DNA from 3 places in the Paenibacillus sp. FSL R5-0486 genome. Region 1 is predicted to be linked to each of the others. Evidence: riboswitches for the same ligand, from Rfam matches in the RefSeq annotation. Region 1 holds a riboswitch; each other region holds the start of a gene.
What was found. A riboswitch is a leader RNA that binds a small molecule or an ion and turns the genes downstream of it on or off. The one in region 1 is predicted to bind S-adenosylmethionine.
Positions count from the first base shown of each region.

Region 2: another riboswitch for S-adenosylmethionine. It lies ahead of metA (homoserine O-succinyltransferase); the one in region 1 lies ahead of mmuP (S-methylmethionine permease).
Region 3: another riboswitch for S-adenosylmethionine. It lies ahead of MKY01_RS26430 (methionine ABC transporter ATP-binding protein); the one in region 1 lies ahead of mmuP (S-methylmethionine permease).

Region 1 is NZ_CP150237.1:6,263,998-6,272,134, reverse strand. Features, by position in the region: gene MKY01_RS27860 (PAS domain-containing methyl-accepting chemotaxis protein) at 353-1,273, shown strand; gene MKY01_RS27855 (spore germination protein) at 1,422-3,134, shown strand; gene MKY01_RS27850 (spore germination protein) at 3,173-4,273, shown strand; gene MKY01_RS27845 (Ger(x)C family spore germination protein) at 4,270-5,472, shown strand; SAM riboswitch class I at 5,543-5,644, shown strand; gene mmuP (S-methylmethionine permease) at 5,737-7,149, shown strand; gene mmuM (homocysteine S-methyltransferase) at 7,127-8,137, shown strand, end outside.
Region 2 is NZ_CP150237.1:2,021,396-2,029,532, forward strand. Features, by position in the region: gene MKY01_RS09215 (ROK family protein) at 1-649, shown strand, start outside; gene MKY01_RS09220 (HRDC domain-containing protein) at 826-1,827, shown strand; gene corA (magnesium/cobalt transporter CorA) at 1,898-2,833, opposite strand; SAM riboswitch class I at 3,285-3,408, shown strand; gene metA (homoserine O-succinyltransferase) at 3,645-4,562, shown strand; gene MKY01_RS09235 (PLP-dependent transferase) at 4,587-5,771, shown strand; gene MKY01_RS09240 (aminotransferase class I/II-fold pyridoxal phosphate-dependent enzyme) at 5,768-6,940, shown strand; gene mqnC (cyclic dehypoxanthinyl futalosine synthase) at 7,182-8,137, shown strand, end outside.
Region 3 is NZ_CP150237.1:5,969,966-5,978,102, reverse strand. Features, by position in the region: gene MKY01_RS26440 (heme A synthase) at 1-396, shown strand, start outside; gene MKY01_RS26435 (Cthe_2314 family HEPN domain-containing protein) at 600-1,316, shown strand; SAM riboswitch class I at 1,446-1,587, shown strand; gene MKY01_RS26430 (methionine ABC transporter ATP-binding protein) at 1,714-2,748, shown strand; gene MKY01_RS26425 (methionine ABC transporter permease) at 2,749-3,408, shown strand; gene MKY01_RS26420 (MetQ/NlpA family ABC transporter substrate-binding protein) at 3,483-4,322, shown strand; gene MKY01_RS26415 (DUF2167 domain-containing protein) at 4,441-5,439, opposite strand; gene MKY01_RS26410 (SDR family oxidoreductase) at 5,613-6,392, shown strand; gene MKY01_RS26405 (NifU family protein) at 6,531-6,776, opposite strand; gene MKY01_RS26400 (YuzB family protein) at 6,855-7,109, shown strand; gene MKY01_RS26395 (NAD(P)/FAD-dependent oxidoreductase) at 7,106-8,137, opposite strand, start outside.

The sequences.
Region 1 (8,137 bases):
AGAAGTGTATACCTCTTTGCCTTATGTTACGATACGTACTAGTAGATACAGAGATATTTTACGGATAAGATAAGTTATAACGTCTCTTTTCTGGACGATGAATATGCTCCGAAAGTATGTTGATGGAACCCTTTTATCCAGAATATTGAAGAAGCATTGAAACAAAGGAACAACTATATATTTTGACTTCACAGGGTTGCAATAAAAATAAATAACAACAGGTGATCCAAAATGCTGCAAATCGGGTATCCATAGTAGAGCCATCTAGAACCTGATGGATACATATGTTGTTATGATTGTTTTTTGCTAGTTAAAGGCTGTCTATTATGGAATGAACTGTGGGGGTTATCAAGTGTCTATATTAGATATGGAAAAGAAAGATGTTGTCACCGATGCAATGGTCATCAAGGCGATGGAGAAAAGTCTTGCTATCATTCGATTCGATCTGGATCGCCGGGTAACCTACGTGAATGAAGTCTTTGCCCAGACGATGGGATATACGGTAGATGAGATGTACGGCATGAAGCATCAGCAACTGTGCTTCGGTCAATTTGCAAATACTCCGGAATATGATGCTTTTTGGAATAGCATATTTAATGGTGTCAGCTTCCAGGACAAGGTTGAACGCAAGGATGCAAGGGGGAATTCTGTATGGCTTGAAGCGACATATATGCCGGTGTACGATGAGACGAATCAGAAGATACTGGGTGTCTCCAAAATCGCCACCAACATTACCAACCGTCAGAACAACATTTCGGTCGTAGTGAATGAGCTGAAAACGATGTCCCATGAACTGAATGGGCAGGCAGATGTAGGCATTGAACGGAGCCAGGAATTAATGTCCAGTATCTCCTATATCTCAGAGGTGTCAACTTCTAACCGTGCAACGTTGACTCATTTGCAGGAACAGGCCGGATCGATTCAGGGCGTGGTACGAACGATACGCGAGATTTCGTCTCAGACGCAACTGCTCGCGTTGAATGCTGCCATTGAGGCTGCACATGCAGGAGAATACGGACGAGGATTCGATATCGTGGCCAAGGAAGTTAAGAAACTATCCGCAATGGTGGAGAGTTCGATTAATGAGATTCGTGATAGCGTGACCGGAATAACAAAGGAGATTGGTAATATCACAGGTGGTACCAAAAAAGTAGAAGAATATGTGGAGCAGAGCCAGAAGCAGATTGAGATTGCATTGAATGATTTTACAGCAATTGCTGCTTCAGCTCACTTGTTGGATGCCAAAGCGGAGCATGTGACCAGAATCGTATAACAATATATAGTAATAGCGGTTCCTTGCACAGGAACCGTTTTTTTGTCGTTCAGTACTCAAAAAAACGGGAATTATTGTGATCAAACGGGGACACAATACTTGGGAATACCTGCAGCTATGTCATGCAGAGAAATGTTGGGGTGGGAACATGTGGTCAACAATTGTATCCTACGTGCCGGATTGGTCCATATGGATTCAGGCATTCTTGGTCTTCATCATTCCAATTGGTATTACATTGAGCATGCGCTGGATCAATGCTGCCATTAAGCGCGGAAGCTTCTCTCGTTCGAAGCCATCGTCCATATCCTCGAAGGATATCTCGCCAGCAGCCAAAGGGCAGGGTGAAGGGACCGAAACTGGTCACTATGCCAATATTAAATTAACGGAAAAGTACAGCATAAATCTGACGAGTGTGAAAGAAAGCTTTGGACTCAATGCAGACGTGCATATTCGGGAATTTATTATTAGGGGAACGAATACACGGGCTGCGGTCATTTATACCGAAGGCCTGGTAGATCAAGACTTAGTTGATGATCACTTGATTACACCGTTGATGTTCGAAGGTGTTCCCCTACTTAAGCAGGAGGGTTTCCTTCATCCAGACAACGCACACTTACTGTCGGCATATCTGCAAGATCAATTACTTCCTGTCAGTCTGGTTGAGGAGACGAAGTCCCTCCAAGAACTCGCAGTTGGTGTGTTGTTTGGGAAAAATGCACTGCTGGTTGATGGTTTGCCAGGTGCTTTATTAATTGGAGCTCATAAGATCAAAACAAGAGGTATGAATGAACCCTTGTCAGAGGGACTGCTTCGTGGGCCTCGTATTGGTTTTACAGAGCAATTAAGCGATAATACAGGCATTTTACGTCGTTATGGAAGTGATCAGAGCCTGTTTATTAAGAAGTATGAAGTGGGTTCACGGATCAAAAAAGATTTGGCGATAGCCTATATTCAGGATATTGCCGATCCAAATCTCGTTGCAGAAGTATGCAAGCGAATCGAAGAGATGGATATGGATTCAATGCTCGAATCAGGTTATGTGGAACAACTCATCGAAGATAATACGCTGAGTCCTTTTCAGCAGGTACTGAATACTGAAAGACCTGACCGGGTGATGGGTGCCCTTCTGGAAGGCCGAGTGGCAATTTTGTTGGATGGAACGCCATTTGTATTAATTGTACCGGTGACCTTTAGCATGTTGCTTCAGTCTCCAGAGGACTATTATGAACGCTGGATTCCCGGAACATTTTTGCGAGTGCTGCGTTTTATGGCCGCGATGCTGGCATTGCTTGCTCCTGCGCTCTATATCTCGTTTATCTCGTTTCATCCGGGTCTTATTCCAACCAAGCTAGTATTGACGATTATTGAAACGCGTACTGGAGTGCCATTCCCCTCAATTATTGAGGTACTCATCATGGAGCTTTCAATTGAAATCTTGAGGGAGGCCGGGATACGCTTGCCCAAACCGATTGCGCCAGCGATGGGTATCGTAGGAGGTCTGATTATTGGCCAAGCAGCCGTGCAAGCGGGAATAATAAGCCAATTTCTGGTCATTGTCGTTGCGGTAACAGCCATCTCTTCCTTTACGATTCCGGTCTATAGTGCGGGATTAACGCTAAGGATTCTACGATTTGCCGCTATGTTCAGCGCAGCCGTACTCGGATTGTTTGGCGTGGTTATGTTCTTTCTGCTTGTGTGTACACATCTGGCACGACTCTCAAGCTTTGGCGTACCTTATGTTGCACCAGCCGTTCCCTATCACATGAATGAATGGAAGGATTTTGTTATCCGTGCACCGCTAAATATGATGAGAATGCGTCCCAAAATGACTAATCCGATCGATGATGATCGGAAAAAATAAATGGAATTCCATCTACTGAAGGTCTGGAGGTGAACTAAGTGAATGGCTCCCAAGGAAAGCTAACCACGACACAGGCCGTTGTAATTATTGTCAATTACATGCTTGGTGCCGGGATATTGACACTACCTCGAACGACCAGCAAAGCTGTCGGAACACCGGATGTCTGGATTTCCATTATCCTATCTGGATTCATTATCATAGGTGTGGGAATAATTCTGGTTACCCTGTGTCGCAGATTTCCGGAGAAAACCGTCTTCCAGTTCACCCGTGAGATTACGGGCAGCTGGATTGCTTACATACTGGGATTGTCTATGATTATGTATTTCATAGTTATTGCCGCATTCGAAATCAGAGTTATGGCTGAAGTGACTGGGATGTATCTGCTCGAACGCACCCCCACCTGGGCGATTGTGATGGTCTTCATGTGGATCGGTGTATATATGATTTCAGGCGGGCTTGGCGTTATCGTACGTGTGTTTGAGATCATCCTTCCGATTACGATTATTATATTTGTGATTGAAATTTTGCTTAGTAATCAGCTATTCGAGATTGGCAATCTGAGACCCGTCCTCGGTGATGGGATTATGCCCGTTTTCCAAGGGTTGAAGCCTTCACTATTATCTTATACGGGCTATGAGGTGATGTTAATCATGACTGCCTATATGAAAAATCCGAAGAAGAGCAATAAAGCGATGACCTGGGGGATACTCATATCCACTATTATCTACTTGATCACGGTGGTGATGGTTATAGGCAGTTTATCGCTCGATGGCATCAAAACTCGAACCTGGCCAACGCTGGATTTGGTAAGAAGCTTCGAAATCCAGGGTCTGATATTCGAGCGTTTTGAATCCTTATTGCTGGTCATCTGGATTATGCAAATCTTTTCGACTACAGCAATTACACATTACTGCGCTTCGGTGGGTATTCGTGATTTGTTTCGTTCCCAAAAAATCAAAGGCATCATGTACGGCCTGCTGCCGTTCATTTATCTGACAGCAATGATACCCAAAACAGTGGATGATACCTTCGTACTAGGAGATATGCTAGGCAATGTGTCCGTATTTTTGTTTGGCATTTTACCTCTGGTACTACTGTTGTTAAGTCTGATTCGCAAAAAAGGAGGCAAGCATGCATGATTACATTCCGCATGTTGTTACGCTTAGCCACTGTATTATGCATTCTCTTAACGATATCCGGATGTTGGAGCAGTCGAGAGATAGAGGATCTAAGTGTCTACGTTGGTCTTGGGATCGATATCGGCAAAGAGACGGAATTTGAGGAGAACATCGCCAATCAGGGAGGAGGGTATTCCAAGCAGAACAATGTGACAGCCACGGTACAGATTGCTCCCGGTAATTCCAGCAGTCAGAAGAGCCAACAATCCGGTTCGCCTGCTTCTGGTAAAACGTCCTATTCCAATGAACAGCTTACCGGAGATTCCTTGCTGCAAATCTTTCGTCAGTTTGCACTGAGACGAGATCATCCGCTCATCGGACATCATCTGAAGGTTATCGTTGTGTCCAAGGATATCGCCAAAAAGTATGGTCTGGACCAGCTGCTGGATTTTGTACTTCGGGATAACGATATTCGTCCTAACTGTCTAGTGTTGATTAGCCATCATCGCGCTGTTGATGTACTGACTTCAGATGATCCTTCCCGGATTCCAGCATTTTATCTTACAGGTATTACCGGTAATTCATACTTGTCCAATAAAATCCTGGACCCCGTTCTACTCTCCAAATTAGATGCACAAATGCAATCCGGTTCCAGCTTTTTGCTCCAGAATGTACTGAACTTCAATGGAGAGGACAAGTTCTCCGGTGCCAGTATCTTTGATGGGAAAACAACCAAATTCATCGGGGAACTCAGCCAAACGGATCTAGAAGGGCTATCTTGGCTTAGACCTAAAGAAAAAGGAGGTATCTTGAAGACATACAATAAAGAGGGGTTCACTGTTGTATATGAAATGAAGAAGAAAAAAACAACAATAATTCCAAAAGTGGTTGGCGATGATATTTCATTCCATGTGAAAACTGAATCCGAAGGCTGGTTGATGGAGGATTGGCGTGCTCCCGAGGAAGAGGAAAAAGGTGCGTATCTCAGTGAATTGGAAAAAGAATTTGCTGAACTTGCCAAACAACAGATTCGACAGTTGTTATACAAACTGCAGCATACCTATAAAGTAGATGTTGCGGATTTTCGGGATAGCTTGCGTATTAAAGAACCTAAAACATGGAAAAAAGTCAAAGACGATTGGGATAAAATTTTTAGCACCGTGCCGATCACCTATGAGGTAAAGACCACCATCACGAATCCGGGGTCTTCCACCGAATAGCGAGGTGTGCCATATATTATTTAATTGTTGACACATTCATGATAGATCGCTATATTAGTAAAAAATCATTTTCTTATCCAGAGAGGTGGAGGGACTGGCCCTTAGAAACCTCAGCAACAGATCTGAAGGATACTGTGCTAATTCCAGCGGGTGAAAGCCTGATAGATAGGAGCGTTTGTTTTTATTTGTCAGTAACGGCGCACTCTTTAGGCAGAGTGGGTCTTTTTTGTTTTTTCTGGATGAAGAAGTAGGGGAGCAGCAGGTATGGAGAACAACAACGACAAAGGGCATTTTCAGCGGAAAATGCAGGCACGGCATGTGGTCATGCTCTCTCTCGGAGGAGTCATTGGAACGGGATTATTCCTCAGCTCAGGTTACACCATTCAGCAGGCGGGACCACTGGGAACCATTCTGTCCTATCTGATTGGAGCCATCGTTGTGTATCTGGTGATGCTCTGTCTTGGTGAACTGTCTGTTCATATGCCAGAGACGGGAGCATTTCATAGTTATGCAGCCAAATATATCGGACCGGCAACAGGTTACACGGTGGCTTGGTTATACTGGTTAACCTGGACTGTTGCGCTTGGCTCCGAATTCACAGCCGCCGGATTGCTTATGCAGCGCTGGTTCCCATCGGTAAACGTATGGATATGGAGCGCGGTTTTTGCACTGATGATCTTTCTGTTTAACGCTCTAACGGTGAAATTTTTTGCGGAATCCGAGTTCTGGTTCTCATCTGTAAAAGTAGTGACTATCGTAATCTTCATTATTATCGGTGGTGCAGCCATGTTTGGTATCATTCCCATGGCGGATTCTGAACCGGCTCCATTTCTATCGAATATTACCGCATCCGGGTGGTTCCCTCATGGGGCTACAGCGATATTGATGACCATGCTTGCTGTAAACTTTGCCTTCTCAGGCACCGAGTTAATCGGCATTGCCGCCGGTGAGACGGAGAACCCGGAAAAGACGATACCAAAGGCTATTCATACAACGCTGTGGCGTTTGGTTATTTTCTTCATCGGAACGATTATTATCTTGTCGGCCTTGCTGCCCATGTCGGATGCCAGTGTACTGGAAAGTCCGTTTGTAGCGGTAATGGAGCGGGTGGGTGTACCCTATGCAGCAGACATTATGAACTTTGTTATTCTGACGGCGATTCTCTCTGCTGCCAATTCAGGCCTATATGCATCTTCACGTATGCTCTGGTCTCTGGCTGACAAAAGAACGATCTCTCCGTGGTTTGCCAAATTGACCAAAAGCGGAGTACCGCTGAATGCACTTCTGATTAGTATGGTGGGTGGTGCGTTGGCATTGCTGTCCAGTATTATTGCGCCAGGTACGGTGTATATTACGCTGGTTTCCATTTCAGGTCTGGCTGTCGTTGCAGTATGGATGAGTATCAGTGCCTCCCAATACATGTTCCGCAGACAATATATCCGGGAAGGACATGCGGTCAAAGATCTGGTCTACCGCACACCACTGTATCCGGTGGTACCAATTGTTTCATTTATATTATGCCTGGCTTCATGTATAGGTATTGCCTTTGACCCGACACAGCGGATTGCGCTGTATTGTGGGGTTCCGTTTATCGCAGTATGTTACGCTGCTTATTATCTGACAGAACGTGTGAATAAGAAAAGAGGACAAGTACATGACGCAAGCACAACAGAATAACCCCATAGAACAGATCCTTCGTGAACATCCGGTCATGATTCTGGATGGAGCGTTGGCAACGGAACTCGAACAGCATGGATGTGATCTCGATGATCCACTATGGTCTGCTCGTGTGTTGCTTGAGAATCCGGATGTTATTGTTCAGGTCCATGCAGATTATTTTCGAGCAGGAGCCGACTGTGCGATTACATCCAGTTATCAGGCGACGGTGGATGGTTTCCGCAAGAGAGGGATCGATGAACAGTCAGCACTGGAGCTGATCCGGAAGACGGTGGAACTGGCTGTACAGGCGAGAGATGACGTGTGGGCAGAAGTGCAGAGTAGTTTAGTAGGGAGAGAAAGCTCGACAGGTCAGCTTGTAGAAGCTCCTTCAGTACGTTCCGAAACTGAGGAGAATGAGGAGCATATAACAGATCGTACAGTAGATCGCGAAGGAGACAGTTTTCGTCCACGTCCAATTATTGCCGGGTCCGTTGGTCCGTACGGCGCCTATCTGGCGGATGGTTCAGAGTATGTGGGACATTACGGCGTGTCGGATGAGACGCTGGCCGCATTTCACCGTCCGCGTATGGCGGCGCTGCTTGAAGCGGGTGCTGATATTCTGGCGTTTGAGACGATTCCTTCCTTGCAGGAAGCACAGGTGCTGGTTGATGTACTGAAGGAGTTCCCTCATGCGTATGCTTGGTTATCTTTTTCTTTAAAAGACGGGACAAGCATCAGCGAGGGCACACCGCTTGAGGTATGTGCACAGAAGTTTGGCTCCGAGCCGCAGGTTGCGGCGATTGGCCTGAACTGTGCTCCGATGGAAGTGGTGACGGAAGCAGTGGGTATTCTCAGCAGTGCTAGCGACAAACCTGTTATTGTGTATCCGAACTCAGGTGAGACGTATGATGCAGTGACGAAGACGTGGAGCGGACAGGGTACTTGTGGCAGCATGAGTGATGCTTCGGAGCAGTGGGTTGCTACGGGCGCGCAAATTATTGGCGGC
Region 2 (8,137 bases), 3.0 Mb from region 1:
AACACCTAAACCACATTGGGGACAGTATAACGTGATTGGCAAGCTCAAGGAGCATTTTGATGTGCCGATGACATTTGATACGGATGTGAATGGTGCGGCACTTGGAGAAGCAACCTGGGGCGCTGCACAAGGTCTTGAGAGCTGTCTGTATATCACTGTGGGTACAGGTATTGGTGCAGGCGCTGTGGTTGGCGGTAAAATGGTCCATGGATTGTCACATCCAGAGATGGGACATATCATTGTACGCAGACATCCGGAGGATACATACGAGGGTTTCTGTCCGTATCATGGTGACTGCCTCGAAGGCCTTGCAGCAGGACCGGCCATTAACAAACGTTGGGAGCAACCGGCTTATGAACTGCCTGCAGATCATAAAGCTTGGGAGATCGAAGCACATTACCTGGCACACGCCCTGATGAACTATGTTCTGATTCTCTCTCCGCAGAAAATTGTCATGGGTGGCGGAGTAATGAAGCAGGAGCACTTGTTCTCGATGGTTCGTAGCAAACTGCAGGAGTTGCTGGCTGGATACGTTCAGCATCCGGCACTTCAATCCGACATTGACCAGTATGTTGTTTCACCAGGACTTGGTGACAATGCGGGTCTGTGTGGTTCACTGGCGCTTGCCAAGTTGGCATTGAATAAGTAGGTCATTAAGGGATTGACGAATTTTACCATTGTGGTATGATATGGGCAACAGCATAGTACGGTTAATGAGGAAGCACCTCTCTTGCATGCATTTTGCAGGAGGGGTGTTTTTTTGTGCTGCCTGTAGGTAGCATCTCTAACTCGTATAAGCTGAATATTCAAAGGGAGGGAACGAAAATGGAAGTCATTTTCATGAACAGATTGTCCAGAATGTCAGATCAGAATGCAGAGTATGCACAGTTATGGATTGGGGAAGAGGAAGATAGTTGGCAGCTGGGATGGAGTCGCTATGAGGAAGGAGAGCGTGAGGACAGCATCTGGTATGAGGGGACTTCTTGGGAGGAGCTGCTTCATATTTACCGTCATCAGCTTGCCATACAGATGAGTGAGGGATACCGACCGCAGTTGCAGGGGTTATTTCATGAGAATGATGATCTGAAGTCACGCAGTTATGGTGGACAGCGGCTCCATTGTTACAGTGAGTTATACGGCAATGAACAATTATATACGGATCTGTGCACATGGCGCAGGAAGAGAGCTGTGTCTGACCGGAAGGCACCGTATTTTATTGCAACAAATCGTCTGCTGCGTTTGATCAGTGCCTTTGTTCCGCAATCGCTGGATGAACTGATGCAACTGCCGGGCGTAGGAGAGAGCAAAGCAACTGAGTATGGTACGGAATGGATGGAGATTACAAACGGGTTGGAACGTTCAACGACATTCCCGCTGGACTGGGTATACACGGCGCTGAAGGAAGAAGAGTATGAGAGTTGGTTATACAAGCAGAGAGAGCAGAAGTACAAGCAGGAACTTGATAAGTTCACCACGCGTAAGCAGGTGCTTGAAGGCATGAAGGAAGGGTATACGTTAGAGGAGATTGTTAATCGATCCGGATTATCCCGACGCGAGTTGGTTGAGCTGTTAGAGGCACTGGATCACGAAGGTTATGACACCGATTGTCTTCTTGATGTGGAGCTGGCAGTGATGCCAGAGAACGAACAAGAGGCCGTATGGAGTGCGTATGAGGAGCTGGGAGATACGTTCCTGAAGCCAGTATTACATAAGGTGTATGGAGGAGAGAAACCCGATGGAGGAAGTCTGGAGCAGGTCTATGAAAGACTGCGCATGATTCGAATCCGCTTCCGTCGGCACGCAGAGACAGAGAAGAATGTTGGTTAATAATCAGAAATGAAAAAAGACGAGGCGTTTCTCCCGGAGGAACGCTTCGTCTTTGTTATTTCATACGAGTTCATACCCAGTCTTTCTTGCGGAAAATGAAGAACATGCTCAGGCCCAGGGTAACCATTAGGCCAATCACAACAAAATAGCTGTATTTCCAGTTAAGCTCGGGCATATTCGTAAAGTTCATACCGTATATACCGGTAATGACCGTCAGCGGCATGAAGACCGTGGTAATGGCGGTAAATACACGCATGATTTCATTCGCCCGGTTCGCAATACTGGATTGGTAGGCTTCTCGCAAGTTGCCCATCAGGTCGCGATAAGTCTCAAAGGTTTCAGATATTTTTACAGCATTCTCATAGATGTCACTGAAATACTTTTGCAGTTGATCATCGATGAGACGCAGATCTTTTTTATTCAAGGTGTTAATAACCTCTTTCTGAGGTCCAAGGACTTTTTTCAGCCACAGAATCTCACTGCGTAGCCCGATGATTTCATTCAGATGTGACTTTTTGGTGTGCATCAGAATGTCTTCCTCAAGCTTCTCGATCCGTGCTTCAATTCGGTCACCTACGGTGAAATAATTATCAACAATCAAGTCAACCAGCAAATACAGCAGACGATCCGGTGTACTGATTTCCTGTTCCCACAGGATGGGTTTCAGTGTGCGCAATTCGCTGACCTTGTGCTTGGTAACACTAATAATGAAATGTCTGCCGAGGAATAAGTTGACCGCACGTAGAAATATCTCTTCATCATCAAAACGGATGCTATTAATCACAATAAAATAATGGTTCTCATAAATTTCAATCTTCGGACGTTGTTCTTCGTCACTAAGACAGTCTTCCACAGCCAGATCATGCATCAAGAACAGCGGCTGAAGTACCGCCAAATCGTCTATGTCTGCATCAATCCAGTAAAATCCTTCCGCTGGTGGAGTCAGCGCCTGCTGAATGTCGTCCACCGGAATAAATACACCGTTGTTTACCAACCGGATTTTCATCGTTAATCTACTCCTTCTGCACCCGCCAACTTGGCGGATATTATCATTATGGGCGCAAAAAGAACAAATCAGCCGGTCGGCAGCGGAGCCTGGAGATCAGGGCTGCGTTCACTATATAATCAAACGGAAGTCACGTCCCGCTGCCGGCATGCTGATGTTAATTCTTTATGCAGTTTGTCGGAATTCGGCTGCCAGTCAGGCCTCGGGTCGCCATCCATTTAATATGTCACCTCTCACATAAGGGTTTATAACACCTTGTTTAGTATACCGCTGGTACAAGGTGCTTTCAAGCGCAAAAATGTGTCTATTTCGCGCCCTGAGGCAGTGTATGACAACGGATGATGAACGGTTCCGATCTGGGAAGCAGACATCGAACTGCAACTTGACGTGAGGGCATTAATGTAATAAAGTAGACGGTGAACCATATTTAATTACAATCTAATACAGCGAAATCTTATCAAGAGTAGGTGGAGGGACTGGCCCGATGAAACCCGGCAACCGGCGGTATACCGCACGGTGCTAATTCTTGCAGCGACTAAGTGTCAGGTGGCACTGTTGTAACTGAGAGATGAGAGAGGCGCATATCTTTTTTACATATGACCTTTCTCGAAATCCGAGGAAGGTCTTTGTTATATGCCCCGACTTCTCAGCAGTGATTTTCGCTAAGGAACTTGAGGTTGTTTGTAACGTTGGATGAAAGAGCAATTCAATGTTTTTACAAGCTCAAGGCAGTCTATAACTGTATTGATGTGAAGACATCAAGCCAAGGGTGGCTGCATCTATCTATGCACAAGGAGGAGTTAGACTTACTATGCCAATCAAAATACCCGATACTCTACCAGCAAAAGAAGTACTTGAAGGAGAGAATATCTTCGTCATGGATGAAACTTCTGCATATCAGCAGGATATTCGTCCACTCCGTATCGCTATATTAAACCTGATGCCCACAAAGGAAACGACCGAAACACAATTGCTTCGTCTGGTGGGAAACACGCCTATTCAGGTGGATGTCGTTCTTGTACATCCCAAATCCCATACGTCGAAGAATACGTCTCAAGAGTATTTGGATCTGTTCTATAAAACCTTTGATGAGATTGAGCACCGTCGTTTCGATGGAATGATCATTACGGGTGCCCCGGTGGAACAGATGGATTTCGAAGACGTGAACTATTGGAATGAAATCCAGGAGATCTTCGAATGGACCAAAACCAATGTGACTTCAACCCTCCACATATGTTGGGCTTCTCAGGCAGGTTTATACCATCATTTTGACGTACCCAAGGTTGCACTTGATGAAAAGTGTTTTGGCGTTTTCCCACATACCATCAATAAACCACATGTTCCGTTGTTGCGTGGATTCGATGAAGTATTCAACGTTCCACATTCCCGTCATACGGAAGTGAGACGCGAAGATATTGAAAAGAATGAGAATTTAGAGATTTTGGCTGAATCCGAGGAAGCGGGGATCTTCCTGGTTGCTACCAAAGACGGCAAACAGATTTTTGCCACAGGACATGCCGAGTATGACCCGTTCTCATTAAAGTGGGAGTATGACCGGGATGCAGCCAAAGGGTTGGATATCGCATTGCCTAGGCATTATTATCCGAATGACGACCCTTCCCGTGTGCCACCAGCTACTTGGCGCGCTCATGCCAACTTATTATTCTCTAACTGGCTCAATTACTATGTGTATCAAGAAACACCTTACGATATTGGCCCGCAAATCTAATCGAGATTACAGGAGGATGCAGCAATGGAAGACAACAAGTTGAAAATCGAAAGCCGCTTAGCACAAATTGGGTCCATCAATGAACCGGTAACAGGCGCCATTAACTTTCCGATCTATCAATCCACTGCGTTTCGCCACCCGAAGCTTGGACAAAGCACGGGGTTTGATTATATTCGTACGACTAATCCAACCCGTAAAGTATTGGAAGAAGCCGCCGCAGCGCTGGAGTCCGGTGATGCAGGGTTTGCCTGTAGCTCGGGAATGGCCGCGCTACAAACGATCTTCGCCATGTTTGGTCAAGGGGATCATTTGATTGTATCGCTGGATCTGTATGGTGGAACCTATCGTCTGCTGGAACGTATTCTGTCCCGTTTCGGCGTAACTGCAAGTTATGTGGACACGAATGACCTGGCAGCACTGGAGAAGGTTCGTCAACCGAATACCAAAGCTGTATTTATTGAGACACCAACCAACCCACTGATGATGATCACCGATGTGGAAGCCGTTGCTTCCTGGGCGAAAAGTTACAACCTGTTGACCATTGTTGACAACACGTTGTTGACTCCATTTTTCCAACGTCCGATTGAACTGGGTGCTGATATCATCATTCATAGCGCTACCAAATATCTGGGCGGACACAATGATGTGCTGGCCGGACTAATTATTACCAAAGGTGAGGTGTTATCTGCAGAGATGGCGTTCCTGCATAATTCCATTGGAGCAGTATTATCTCCAAGTGACTCCTACCAGTTGATGAAAGGTATGAAAACGCTGGCTCTTCGCATGGAACGTCATGAGCACAATGCACTTACTATTGCCAAATACTTGCTTGAGCACCCAGCGGTGGTTGAAGTGTATCATCCAGGACTATCCGATCATCCAGGGTATGAGATACAGAATAAACAATCCACGGGTAACACCGGTATCTTCTCTTTCAAAGTGAAGGATGCACGTTATGTTGAACCATTACTTCGTCATATCAAACTCATTGCTTTTGCCGAAAGTCTCGGCGGAGTTGAATCACTCATGACTTATCCGGCAGTACAAACGCATGCGGATATTCCGCTTGAAATTCGTGAAGCCGTAGGTGTGGATGACCGTCTGCTCCGGTTCTCTGTAGGCATTGAACATGCGGATGATCTGATTGCAGATCTCGGCAATGCTCTGACAGCTGCACAACAGGAAGTGGAAGGAGGCGTGCACTCATGAGTGAGTCCAACAACAAGCCCAATTCCGAGTTGAAATTTGATACCAAATTGCTCCATTTTGGTGATGAGATTGACAAAACGACTGGAGCCTCCAGTGTACCGATCTACCAAGCATCAACATTCCATCATTTTGATATCTTCAATCCGCCTCAACATGATTACAGTCGTTCGGGTAATCCGACACGTCAGGCTTTGGAAGATTACATCACATTGCTGGAGGGCGGCGCACGAGGCTTTGCCTATTCTTCGGGGATGGCTGCGATCTCAAGCGTGTTCATGATGTTCTCCGCAGGGGACCACATGATTGTAACGGAAGACGTATATGGAGGTACGTATCGTTTGCTTACTTCCATATTAAGCCGTATGCAGATCGAGACAACCTTTGTAGACATGACCAATATAGATGAAGTGAAAGCGGCACTCAAGCCAAACACCAAGGCAGTTTATATGGAAACACCGTCCAACCCTACACTGCGAATTACGGATATCGCTGCCGTAACTGACTGGTCGAAGGAACATGACCTGATCACGATTCTGGATAACACCTTTATGACACCTTACTATCAGCGTCCAATTGAGCTTGGTGTGGACATCGTCGTACATAGTGCTACGAAGTTTCTCGGAGGTCACAGTGATGTACTTGCAGGGTTAGCTGTTGCTCGCACGGAATCACTTGGCGTACAACTGAAACAGCTGCAAAATGGACTTGGAACTGTACTCGGGGCACAAGAATCCTGGCTTTTGATGCGCGGGATGAAAACCTTGGGGGCTCGCATGGCTCATAGTGAACGGAGCACAGCCAAACTGGCGGCATGGCTTAATGAGCGCAGTGATATTACCGCTGTCTTTTATCCTGGACTGGAGGATCATCCGGGCCGTGAGGCACATGAGCGCCAGTCCACAGGATATGGAGCTGTCGTTTCTTTTGACGTCGGTTCAGGTGATCGTGCAAAAGCAGTTCTTAACCGGGTGAAGCTACCTATTGTTGCTGTAAGCTTGGGAGCTGTGGAGAGTATTCTGTCCTACCCAGCGATGATGTCTCATGCGGCAATGCCGGCTGAGGTTCGCCGTGACCGTGGCATTACAGATGGATTGCTGCGCTTCTCCGTAGGTCTGGAAGATATCGAAGATCTGATTGTAGATTTGGAGCAAGCACTTCAGGAATCCTAACAAAAATGGATGCCCGAATACGCCGATGTGTATCACTTAAGTTCGAACTAATTCTTTTCCATATGTAAAAATTTTTACTTATTTTTAAAGCACCTGTACATAAGGTGCTTTTTTTCACATGTAACCTGTGTTACGATATGTGGAGTACAGAAATACGATGTTGCCACCAGAACTTGCTTCTCTTGAACAAGTTGGGACGGATCGTTATATAATTTCTCTTCATGAGGGAGGCTTTTTTACGATGAGTACGGTAGACCGTATCTTAGATAAAGCCCTTCGGGGCGAACGTTTGGACTTGGAAGACACGATTGAGCTATTTGAATCGAATGAAGTGGACAAAATCGGGGCAGCTGCTAATGTCATTATGAAACGCATGCACCCTGAACCATACAGAACATTTGTAATTGGGCGTAACGTCAACTACACAAACGTGTGTGATGTGTACTGCCGTTTTTGTGCTTTCTACCGCAGACCTGGTTCGGATGAAGGTTATGTGCTTCCGGACGAAGTTATTTTCCAGAAGATTCAGGAAACGGAAGATGTGAATGGTACCGAGATTTTGATGCAAGGTGGAACGAATCCAAACTTGCCTTTCAGCTATTATACAGACCTGTTGAAAGCCATCAAAGAGCGTTTCCCAAACATCACGATGCACTCTTTCTCCCCAGCGGAGATTATGAAAATGGTTGAAGTATCCGATGGCCTTACATTGGAAGAAGTTGTTCGTGCCATTCACGAAGCTGGACTGGATTCCTTGCCTGGCGGTGGCGCTGAAATTCTGGATGACCGCACACGTCGGAAAATTAGCCGCTTGAAAGGTTCATGGCGCGATTGGATGGACGTTATGCAAACTGCACACCGCATCGGTATGAACACCACGGCAACGATGGTTATCGGACTTGGTGAATCGATGGAAGAGCGTGCATTACACTTGCTCCGTGTACGTGAAGCTCAGGACGAATGTATTGCGAACAAGTATGACTCCGAAGGTTTCCTGGCGTTTATTCCTTGGACTTTCCAGCCGGATAATACAAACCTCAAGCTGGAGCGTCAGACTCCGGAAGAGTACTTGAAGACTGTAGCCATCAGCCGCCTGGTACTTGATAATATCAAGAACATTCAATCCTCTTGGGTAACGATGGGTCCTGAGATCGGTAAGAAGTCGCTTGAATTTGGCTGTAATGACTTCGGTAGCAC
Region 3 (8,137 bases), 290 kb from region 1:
GGTGCATTTGTGAGTCACACGGATTCTGCCGGCGGATGTTCTGGATTTCCGCTTTGTAACGGTCAGATTATTCCTGAGCTTTCGGGTGGGGTAGCGGTTGCTTTTGCTCACCGTGCAGCAGCTGCGTCGCTCGTGATTGTTATCGCAATCCTGGGTCATTTCGCTTACCGTAATCATCCGGACAACAAGGAAATGCGTACTCTGGGTGTGGTATCCGTTGTTCTTATTCTGATGCAAGTAGTCATTGGTATTTTCATGATGGTGACAATGAACCGTCCGGAAGTATACATGTTCGTAGCTCTTGCTCATATGCTGGATATCGCCATATTGTTCGGAGTCTTAACGTATATGAGTTTCTTGGTGTACAAGCTACATCGCCCGGCTAATCGTTTCTAAGATATAGATCCATTCTTTTTCAAAGGTACTTGGGCTAAATATGAAAGTCCACCATCCAGTGATGTACATCATTGGACAGGTGGACTTTGTTTGATGTCAGGGGGATCAGGGCAACCTATGCCAAGCAGCAATTACACGGAATGGATGATGTGTTACGTATACGGTGATGAATTCTTGTTGATTTGGAAAAGAGGAGGTTAACAATGCTGCGAACGTTGTTGGGGGAAAAGCCACGTATAAACGAAGGTAAATTGAAGGCAGCGATGGACGCAATGGCGCATACGCTTGAGCTATTTCAACGACAAATGCATGTGGACCATGATCCCACGCATGACTATCGGAAACTGTATGTGTGGACTCAGGGACTCATCTCCTCACTGGATGAACTGGAGCAAAGCTGTTTCGCTGCTGCTCATTTTCGCAAAAAGGTCGTTGCAGGCTCAACGGATGATATGACGGCGACTGAAAAAGCCGAGTATGCACGTTATGTGTATTTCTACAAAGATGGCTTTATCCGCTGCTTTGCCATTCTGGATAAAGTCGGCACAGTATTAAATGAAATATTCCAGCTGAATACTTCCAATACCAAAGCGCATTTTTCTTATTTTACTGTGTTAAGGCAGTTCGACTATGCAAGGGAGCATCATGATCTTGCATTGCAATTAATACAGATCAAGGACTCTTATCGTGAACCGATGAGCAAGCTGCGCAAGCGACGTAATATGGAAATTCACTACATGAACTCAGAAATGCACGATGACCTGTGGCAGTTACACCAGACCTTGCAAGGTAAAGTGAAATTGGAGGATCTGAATCAGCATGTGCAGGAAATGCGTCAGGGCGTGGATATGGTCTGTGAAACGTTAACAGCCTCTTATAGTTATATCAATAAAATATGGAAAAGAAATAATTCCCTTTGACAAATCGGAATACTTGGAATATACTGAGTTTCAATCGAATGTTACATGGATATAACTGATATTTCGGAAGTTACGTTCACATTATAAAGCATAAACTACATGAACTTATAAAATCCTACAACAACATATTTCTTATCGAGAGCGGCGGAGGGACAGGCCCGATGAAGCCCGGCAACCGATTTGTAATGACATGATACATGTATCATTCGTTATAGATGTTAGGTGCTAATTCCTACAAAATGGTGCAAGACACGATTTTGGCAGATGAGAAGGTATATTCTTTCACGTGAAGAGCCCTCTTTGTATCTGCAAAGGGCTCTTTTTTTGTACTTTAAGTGGAGTTTTCCTTTAGATCGGGTAAAGATACATGTAGGTGTTTGGAAAGGGGCAAGTGCGATTGATTGAATTAAAAGGTTTAACGAAAACGTACGGCAAAGGGGCAAAATCTACAACAGCGTTATCCGAGCTGAATTTGAGCATCCAAAAGGGTGAAATCTACGGTGTGATTGGCCATTCCGGAGCTGGAAAAAGCACATTGATTCGCTGCATTAATTTGCTGGAACGGCCTACGGAGGGTGAGGTATGGGTCGACGGAATCAACCTGACTGAACTGAGCAAAACCGAATTGCAGCAACAGAGACGCAAGATCGGGATGATTTTTCAACATTTTAATCTGTTATCTTCGGCAACGGTATATGACAATGTAGCTTTTCCACTAAAGCTTGTGAATACACCCAAGGAAGCCATTGATCGCAAAGTGAAGGAAATGCTTACATTGGTTGGTCTGGAGCACCACAGCAGCAAATATCCGGCTCAATTATCGGGCGGCCAGAAACAACGTGTAGGGATTGCGAGAGCACTTGCAAGTGACCCAAATGTTCTTCTCTGTGATGAGGCTACTTCGGCACTTGATCCGCAGACGACAAATTCAATCCTGAAGTTATTACTCGACATTAATGAAAAGTACAACCTTACGATTGTGCTGATCACACATGAGATGCATGTCATTCAGAACATCTGTGACAAGGTGGCTGTCATTCATCAAGGTGGCATTGTGGAACAAGGACCTGTAACAGACGTGTTCCTGAAGCCGCAGCATGCGATTACGCGGGACTTCATGATGCGTGACCATGAAGCTGGACTTGCTCTGGAAGAGACCGCTCTGGCAAATGCAGGCGTTGAATTGCAGGCAGGTGTTGCTTCCAAACTTGTGAAGATATCCTTTCTGGGTAACAAAACGTATGAAGCGATTTTGTCTAGAACGGTACGTAAAACAGGCGTGGATTTTGCCATCCTGCAAGGTACAATCTCTACGATCAAACAGGTTCCTTATGGGCAGCTGACCGTTCGGTTCGAGGGTGATTTAAATGCGATTGATCGGACGATATCAGAATTAACCGCTGAGGGACTTGATGTGGAGGTGCTTCGTTAGATGGATTTTTCAACCGTACGTTGGGAAGAGGTTGGTAAAGCTTCCATAGAGACACTGCAAATTTTGGGTGTATCAGGCTTGTTTACCGTTATCTTAGGTTTACCGCTCGGAGTACTGCTGTTCATGACAGCCCGATCTGCTTCGATTAAGTCACGGGCAGTGTACACTATACTATCCCTGATTGTGAATATTTTGCGCTCAGTCCCATTTATCATATTGATTGTTGCTCTTATTCCATTCACTCGTATACTCGTCGGTACAGCTACGGGGGTGCTCGGCGTTATACCTCCTTTGGTGATTTCAGCAGCTCCTTATTTTGCTCGTTTGGTGGAGACGACGTTGCGAGAAGTTGATCGAGGTGTCATTGAAGCGGCACAGTCGATGGGTGCATCGACCGGACAGATTGTAAGACGGGTGTTACTGCCTGAGGCACTGCCTGGACTGCTTGCTGGTATAACGATCACCATTGTTACGCTCGTCTCCTATACGGCGATGGCGGGCATGGTTGGCGGTGGAGGTCTGGGAACATTGGCAATCAACTATGGATACTTCCGTTATCAAAATGAAATTATGATCATATCCGTAGTGTCGATGATCATTCTAGTGCAAATTCTCCAGATGGCTGGAGATCGCTTGGTTACATTTTTCACCAGGAAATAACACATAGATAACATGATGGATATGCATTAATGCAGATGCCACATGACAAAATGATTAGAGAAGGGGTTTTACACATGAAAAAATGGTCTTTTGCTCTACTTAGTCTTATGTTGATTGCGGTTCTCGCAGCTTGCGGAAACAACAAGGACGCCGATAGCGGCGCAGACAATTCAGCAGGTGCACCTCGTACAGTTGAATTGAAAGTTGGAGCTTCACCTACACCACACGCAGAGATTCTGGAAAGCATCAAGCCTGAACTGGAAGCACAAGGTATCCGTCTGCAAGTCGTTACGTTCAATGACTATGTACAACCCAATCAGCAACTTGCTGATAAAAAATTGGATGCGAACTTCTTCCAGCACCAGCCTTATCTGGACACAGAGAATAAAGAACGTGGATTCAACCTCGTTTCTGTAACACCTGTTCATGTTGAACCTTTTGGTGGATACTCCAAGAAGATTAAGTCTTTGGATGAATTGGCTGATGGCGCAAAAGTAGCAATTCCAAATGACCCATCCAATGGTGGACGTGCACTGTTGTTGCTTGCGAAGGAAGGTATCATTACGCTGAAAGACAACACGAATATTACATCTACGATTCAAGACATCACAGCCAATCCGAAGAACCTGGATATCATCGAGCTGGATGCAGCCATGATGCCTCGTCAATTGGATGAAGCGGATCTGGTATTCATCAACGCTAACTATGCGCTTGAAGCGAACCTGAATCCGGCGAATGATGCTTTGCTGATCGAAGATCTGCAAGGTAACCCATACGCAAACATCCTCGTTTCCCGTGAGGACAACAAGGATGCAGATGCAATCCAAAAACTGGCTGCTGCTCTGCACTCCGAAGAAGTGAAAACATTCATCAAAGAACGTTATAAAGGAGCAGTTGAACCTGCAACTGAATAATTCACGATATGTATGATATGATGTGAAGCTATTAAGAATAAGCCGTATATCTCTTCTGAAGAGATATACGGCTTATTTTATGTTTCCTAATCTGTACTGACGTGGGGATCAACATAAGTCAAAGTTTTTCCGGTTTATCCACGTCAGAATGATGCCCAGATTGGAGGTAGTAGGATAATTCATTCTGATCAGCATACTGCTGTTCATCGGCTTCTTGCAGGTACGTCCTCTCGGAGGGAGAGAGTTTCTCTTCTTCTCCGTGTGAGCTTTTGATTTTGTATCTGATCCAACCGATTAACCCAAGGACGACAACGAGGATCAAAGCCCATCCTTTTTTGAGCAAAAGAAGAGCACTGAATTTTTGGGAAGCCGTGTACCCGATCCCGCCCATCAGAAGACTGTTGAGCCCTATGGTGGATGTTTTGTCAGTCGAAGCATTGTACTCCTCGTAGGTATATCCTGCATTGATGCTAAGTTGATTAAGGACAGTTTCCTCGAATACCTGGCGGCTCTGTTGAAAGTTGTCCGTATCGGTAACCAGAATGGCTGTGATGTACCCTTCGCGTGTCAGGAGTTTTACATTGTAATTGACCATGGCTTGCTGATCAGCATTCTTAAAACCGAGGGAGTAAACCAACTGATGTTTGGTACTGTCATATGTCGGTTCGATCTCCCACCCCGTTATGTACGTTCTATATTCAGGATCAAATTCTCTGTTATCTTCTTCTGTGCCTCGGATATAACTGCTTAACAGCTCTTCGGCACTTAAATTTTGATCGTCATCATGGATATGACCTGTCTTCACGTACTCGAACACAACATACCACGAGCCGAATTCACTATTGCTGGTTAGGCTTCCGATTTCGTTCCCATTAGGCTTTCCATCACTGTTAAGTATCGAGCGTTGGGTATTGGGCTTATCCAGATAGGAATGGCTTTCAGGGACTTCCAGGGTGGCCTTACCGTCCAAAGAGACAGATGCTGGTCCAGTAATCCAATCGTACTCATCTGGTGCTGGCTCATTCTCACTTGCCGCTGATACCTGTAAGGCACTAGAGACTGTGAATAAACTCAACATTAAAAGTGTAAGAAATAATATCCATCTTTTGTTCTTCATATTCGTGTAGAGGTCCTTTCAGGTTATATCCTCGACAGTACCATAGGTGTTTAATTTCAATCAAGATATATTTGGAATTAAAGGTGAATAATCCCTTGTGGATAAGCGAGTTGTAGGAGGACGATAAATCTTTTATACTGGATAGTGACTGCTCTTTGAAGAGGGGGATGAACGTGAAGGGAAAGATTGCCCTCATAACGGGAAGTGCCAAAGGTCTTGGTAAAATGACGGCCCTCAGTCTGGCAGATCAAGGGTGCCATATTGCCCTGAACTATGTACACAGCAGAACAGAAGCTGAGGCTTTAAAGGCTCAGATTATAGCCAAGGGTGTGCGGTGCATTGCCATCCAGGCTGATATATCCAAGGTGGAAGATATCTCTTCATTGGTTGAGCAGGTGGAAGGTAACCTTGGCAGCATTGATATTTTGGTGAATAACGCAGGTCCATTTATCCGTGAACGACGATTATTTGCGGATTATTCTGAAGCTGAGGTCCAGATGCTCGTGCAGGGAAATCTGTTGGGACCGATGTTACTGGATCAGCGTGTATTGCCAGAGATGAGACGCAAGCAATGGGGACGCATTATCCATTTTGGCTTCAGTCATGCTGGAGAAGCGAGATCTTGGCCTCATCGCGCCGTATATGCGGCTGCCAAGGTGGGTCTGGTATCTTTTACAAAGACACTCGCGGTTGAAGAAGCCCCGTATGGAATTACGGTTAACATGGTATGTCCAGGTGACATTCGTGGTGCGAACAAAGAGAAAACGATTGATGAAATGGCAGGCATCATCGACGAGGAAACACCAAGAGGGCGTCCAGGCAGCGGTGAAGATATTGCACGAGTGATTACGTATCTGTGCCTTGATCATTCCGATTTTATAACAGGTAACATTATGGATGTATCTGGAGGACTTGATCCGATTCGTCCGACCATACAGCGTGAGGATACTTAAAAGGTGAATTGAAGGATTGTACGTGGAATCTGGTAAAAGGGACAGATGAAATGGACTCTCTGCATATGCACACAAAAAAAGAGCCCTCCGCTTCATGCGAAGCGAAAGGCTCTTGAGGTTTATTTCGTGAAGGATTGATTAGAATACTTGTACGACTTCTTGTACACCCTCAACTTCTTCGAGAAGGGCACGTTCAATCCCGGCTTTTAAGGTAATGGTGGAGCTTGGGCAACTGCCGCAGGCACCGACCAGTTTCAGCTTAATAATGCCGTCTTCCACGTCGACCAGTTCCACGTCACCGCCATCGCGTTGCAGAAACGGACGAAGTTTGTCAAGCACATCAATTACTTCATCATACATGGTGCTTTGTGCGTTTTCGCTCATTTTTTTCAACTCCTTTCCCCTATATTATATTACAAATGGCCACAAATTAAAATGGTCAAACAAAGCAGGTGAACCTATATGAGACCGATTATTGAATTTTGTGCCAATAATATGCATTTTGGCACAGATGAAGTCATGGATCAACTGGAAGAAAATCCAGACTACGACGTGATTGAATACGGCTGCCTCACCAACTGCGGCCAATGTTCTATGACTCCATTTGCACTGGTGAATGGCGAAGTTGTCATTACGGACAAAGTGGAAGATCTATATAACGCCATTCTGGCCAAAATTGGCGAAGCCGATGCCTGGGACGAGCTTGATCTCGACTAACCGAGATGGCGCTTGGACATCCAGAGCACACCACTTTTCAAAATACGAGGTACACGTCCCATCATGGACGTTTTGCCCATCAGCCCAAACCCAGACTTCTTGCCGAGTGCACCCAGTGTGCCACGAAGCTTGAGTGGATGTGGATTGGGCTTTTCGCCTTTCCAGAGGGCATGCTGAATATGGGCGATCTGCTCACCCTGTACTTCCGCAGCTTGACCGCTAGGTGCATAAGGTACACTGGCACAGTCACCAACGACATACACATCGGTATATTCCGGGATTTGGTAGTATTCATTCAAGACGACACGTCCCTGAGGATCTTTGGTTACGTCCAGATCCTGTACCACTTTTACTGGCTGAATGCCTGCAGTCCATACGACAGCATCTGTTAGAATCTGTTCATCCCGGTTATAGATGGCATTAGGTTCAACGCGTGAAATGGCGATATGCCCGCGTGTCTCTACCTGATGTTCGTTGAACCATTCATGCACATACACGGATAGACGTTGCGGGAAAGCGGATAATACACGTTCACCACGATCCAAAATGCTGATGTTCAGATCCGGTCTGCTCTCACGAAGTTCGGCTGCTATCTCGACACCACTTAATCCGCCACCTACGATATGCACATTGCCATAGGCTTTGACTTCATTAAGGCGCAGGTAGGTCTCGCGTGTTTTGCTAAAGCTCTGAATGGTACAGCTGTAGTCTTCGGCGCCTGGTGTGTTGTGGAAACGGTCTGTACAACCAAGTCCAATGACAAGTTTGTCGTACACGAGCGGGTCTTGGCCTTCAAATTCAATCTGACGCTGTTCCAGGTCAATCGAAGTAACTTCTCCATAACGGTAAGTGACTTTATCGCTCACTGGAAATTGGATACGCAGGTCATAATCAGATACGGTTCCTGCTGCGAGTGCGTAATATTCTGTCTTTAATCCCTGAAAGGGGCTGCGGTCCACCAAAATAATTTGTGTATCGGATGGAATTTTACCTTCCAGAAGTTCCTTGATGATGGTGAGGCCGCCATA